DNA from 2 places in the Bradyrhizobium sp. CCGE-LA001 genome. Region 2 is predicted to be linked to the other one. Evidence: riboswitches for the same ligand, from Rfam matches in the RefSeq annotation. Region 2 holds a riboswitch; the other holds the start of a gene.
What was found. A riboswitch is a leader RNA that binds a small molecule or an ion and turns the genes downstream of it on or off. The one in region 2 is predicted to bind S-adenosylmethionine.
Positions count from the first base shown of each region.

Region 1 (2,195 bases), 1.3 Mb from region 2:
GGGACATCTTCAACTCCGGATAGGCTGGGCGGCTCGCGACTTACGATTTCGCCCCGGTCGGGGGCACCGTATAGCGCGTTGCGTGGCTGCCGACGAGGGCCGTGGAGCGCACCGAGGCCCCCGCCTCGATCAGGGCAGCCCTGATTTTGTCGATGCTGGTCGCATGCGTGACCGAGACCAGCAGGGCCGCGCCGTCGAAGGCGGTGTCGGGCACCGCCACGATCTCGGCCAGCGGCGACAGGGCGCGCGCGACCTCGGCGTTCCAGCCCGACACGCGCACGCTGAAGGTCTCGACCTCGGTCACCAGGGCGCTGTCGGCGACGCGCGAGATCGCGAACACCGGCAGCGCGGCCGGATGGTCGGCGCGCTCGACGAAAGGCATCCGCGCGATGATTTTCGGCGCGCCGTCCGCTTCCAGCTCCAGCCACCACGGCGTGCGGCTCGACGTCGCCGAGACCAGTGCCAGGTCGCCCTTGGATTTCGCCACCGCTTCGACCGCAGCCTGCGCGCTGAAATGTGCGACGTAAGGCACCGTGAAGCCGAAATGGAAGCGCGCGGAATCGCGCATCGCAGGCTCGCTCACCGAGATGTCGGCATGCACGGAGAACGGCGCCTGGACATAGGTGAAGGTCGAGATGATGACGCGCCAGATGCTCTCGACCGTGTCGAGCGGCAGGATGCCGCGATGGCGCTGCACGATCTCGCGCATCATCGAAGCCTCGCGCGCGGGGCGGAACGCCGAGCCGACCTCCTGGGTCTGCTTCACCTGGATCAGGCGGTCGATGATGTCGCCGCGCTGCATCAGGAGGCGATGCATGCCCTCGTCGATCGCATCGATCTCCTTGCGCAATTCCTGAAGCGACGGTGGCGCGGGCGGGCGTTGGGACATATCTGACGGGTGCTGTTGAAAGGCGTTCCAATGCGGATTGGCCAGTGCCGTCACCGCTGCGGTCGATGTCCTGATTAGGCAGTCAGCGCGGCGAAAGCAAAGAGAAATGCAAAGGGAAATTAGGCCCTTTCGGCCCGCAGGCTGGAGGCAAATCCGGTTGATCCCGGTCGCGACTTGACGAAAACCGCCTCAGCCAGTAGATTTTGCCTGTTCCGTGGTCATTTGAGCCGGCCGGCTTGCAGCCACGTTAAAAAACTCGCTAAACAGGCCGGGGACGCTTCCGATCCCGGCCGAACCTATCGTTCAGGCCGGGTTTTTCATGGCCTGATGTCACTGCGGTCTGAAGTCCGATCGCACATGAGGTCGATGGTCAGATGGGCAGCGTCAAGTCGATTCCGAGTCCCGCGATCAGCACCGATGATCGGTCGCATGAAGTGGATCATCCGAGCTCGGAGGTCGCGCATTTTGGCGACGATCAACCGTTGCGGCTCGATTGCGGCGTGGATCTCTCGCCGTTCCAGATCGCCTATCAGACCTATGGCGAGCTGAACGCCGATCGCTCCAATGCCATTCTGGTCTGCCATGCGCTGACCGGTGATCAGCATGTCGCCAATGTCCATCCCGTCACCGGCAAGCCCGGCTGGTGGGAGACGCTGGTCGGCCCCGGCCGCCCCATCGATCCCAAGCACTACTTCATCATCTGCTCCAACGTGATCGGCGGCTGCATGGGCTCGACCGGTCCGGCCTCGATCAATCCTGCCACCGGCAAGGTGTGGGGCCTGGATTTCCCCGTCATCACTATCCCCGACATGGTGCGCGCGCAGGCGATGCTGATCGACCGACTCGGCATTGACACGCTGTTCGCGGTTGTCGGTGGCTCGATGGGCGGCATGCAGGTGCTGCAATGGACGGCAGCCTATCCGCAGCGCGTGTACTCTGCGCTGGCGATTGCCTGCTCGACGCGGCACTCGGCGCAGAACATCGCCTTCCACGAACTAGGCCGCCAGGCCGTGATGGCCGACCCCGACTGGCACAATGGCGGCTATGCCGACCGCGGCATCCATCCGCATCGCGGCCTCGCGGTGGCGCGCATGGCCGCGCACATCACCTATCTCTCCGACGCCGCGCTGCACCGAAAATTCGGGCGCCGCATGCAGGATCGCGAGCTGCCGACCTTCTCGTTCGATGCAGATTTCCAGGTCGAGTCCTATCTGCGCTACCAGGGTTCGTCCTTCGTCGAGCGTTTCGATGCCAACTCCTATCTCTATCTGACGCGCGCGATGGACTATTTCGACATCGCCGCCGA
Region 1 is NZ_CP013949.1:1,024,230-1,026,424, forward strand. It holds gene hisC (histidinol-phosphate transaminase) at 1-7, opposite strand, end outside; gene BCCGELA001_RS04980 (chorismate mutase) at 41-889, opposite strand; SAM riboswitch at 1,094-1,173, shown strand; gene metX (homoserine O-acetyltransferase MetX) at 1,264-2,195, shown strand, end outside.
Region 1: linked by a shared signal. The riboswitch ahead of metX (homoserine O-acetyltransferase MetX) and the one ahead of BCCGELA001_RS34285 (O-succinylhomoserine sulfhydrylase) in region 2 are both predicted to bind S-adenosylmethionine.

Region 2 (2,195 bases):
TCAATTCGTTGAGCACGCGGAAGGCGGCCTGCTTGCCGCCCTTGACCTCGAAGCCGACCAGCGTCGAGCCGCCGCGCATCTGCTTCTTCACCAATGCTGCTTGCGGATGATCGGCGCGGCCGGGATAGACCAGCCGCGAGACCTTCGGATGGCTCGCCAGTACCTCGGCAATGCGTGCTGCGGTGTCGGTCTGCGCACGCACGCGCACGCCCAGCGTCTCCAGGCCCTTGAGCAGGACCCAGGCATTGAACGGCGAGATCGACGGGCCGGTCTGACGCATGAAATTGTGGATGTGCTCGGCGATGAAGGCTTCCGAGGACAGGATGATGCCGCCGAGGCACCGGCCCTGGCCGTCGATATGCTTGGTCGCGGAATAGACGACGACGTCGGCCCCTAACGCCAGTGGGCTCTGCCAGATCGGGGTTGCGAACACGTTGTCGACGACGAGCCGCGCACCGCCCTTGTGCGCGATCTCGGCGATGGACGGGATGTCGAGCACGTCCAGCGTCGGATTGGTCGGGCTCTCCAGGAAGAACGTCTTGGTGTTCGGCCGCACGGCCCGCTGCCATTGGTCGAGATCGAGCCCGTCGACCAGCGTGGTCTCGATGCCGTAGCGCGGTAGCAGATCTTGGATGACATAGAGGCACGAGCCGAACAGCGCGCGGGAGGCCACCACGTGATCGCCGGCCTTCAGCGGCGCCAGGATCGCGGTCGTCACCGCCGCCATGCCGGTTGCCGCCGAGCGCGCGGCTTCCGCGCCTTCGAGCTCGATCATGCGGCGCTCGAACATCGAGATGGTCGGATTCGAATAACGCGAATAGATGAAGCCGGGATCCTCGCCCTTGAACCGCGCCTCGCACTCCTCGGCACTGTTGTAGACATAGCCTTGCGTCAGGAACAGCGCCTCCGACGTCTCGCCATATTGCGAGCGCAGGGTGCCGGAATGGACCAGGCGGGTTTCGGGGCGGTAGGTGGCAGGTGACTTCGACATAGGACCCTCCGATATGACCGTCTCGTCGAAAACGGTCACAAAAAAACCGGCCTGGATATCTCCACGGGCCGGGATCACAGAGGTCCCCGGCCTGTTTAGCGACTTATTTAACGTGGCTGCAAGCCGGCCGGCTCAAATCACCACGGGATAAGTGATGCTCATATTCCGCAATGCTCTTTCCGTCAAGGCGTCCATCGGATAGCCGTAAAAGGCTAGTATTTCCCGTATGTCGGGATGTGTTTGCTCCCTGATGAGGACCCCCGGTTGACGTTCACGGTCGCTGCCGACGCCAATGGTATCCTGCCCGACCGCATGATCGCGGCGATGGCGGAGGCGGGGCTCATCCTGCCTGCCTACGATTTCGTCGAAAGCCAGATCCAGCCGGCGAGCCTCGATCTGCGCCTCGGCGACATCGCCTATCGCGTCCGCGCCAGCTTCCTGCCCGGTCCCGGCGCCACCGTCGCCGAGCGCATCGACGAATTGAAGCTGCACGAGTTCAGCCTGGCCGACGGCGCGGTGCTGGAGACCAACTGCGTCTACATCGTGCCGCTGCTGGAGAGCCTTGCGCTGCCGCCGGAGATCGTCGCGGCCGCGAACCCCAAGAGCTCGACCGGCCGGCTCGACGTCTTCACGCGCGTGATCGCCGACGGCACCCGCCGCTTCGACATGATCGGCGCCGGCTATCACGGTCCGCTCTATGCCGAGATCAGCCCGAAGACGTTTCCGGTGCTGGTGCGCGAAGGCTCGCGCCTGTCGCAGGTGCGCTTTCGCACCGGCGATGCCATCCTCAACGCCGACGAGCTCGATGGCTTGCATGCCACTGAGCGCCTCGTCGACATCGACGATGCCGACCTCTCGGGCGGCGTCGCTGTGTCGGTCGATCTGTCGGGCGAGAAAGCGAACGGCTTCGTCGGCTATCGCGCCAAGCGCCATACCGGCGTCGTCGACGTCGATCGCCGCTCCGGCTATGCGGTGGAGGACTTCTGGGAGCCGATCTCGGCCCGTCCCGACGGTAGCCTGATCCTCGATCCCGGCGAGTTCTACATCCTCGCCTCCAAGGAAGCCGTTCAGGTTCCGCCCGACTACGCCGCCGAAATGGTGCCGTTCGATCCGCTGGTCGGCGAATTCCGCGTGCACTATGCCGGCTTCTTCGATCCCGGCTTCGGCTATGCCGGCGCGGGCGGGCTAGGATCGCGGGCGGTGC
Region 2 is NZ_CP013949.1:7,541,280-7,543,474, reverse strand. It holds gene BCCGELA001_RS34285 (O-succinylhomoserine sulfhydrylase) at 1-991, opposite strand, end outside; SAM riboswitch at 1,066-1,145, opposite strand; gene BCCGELA001_RS34280 (2'-deoxycytidine 5'-triphosphate deaminase) at 1,226-2,195, shown strand, end outside.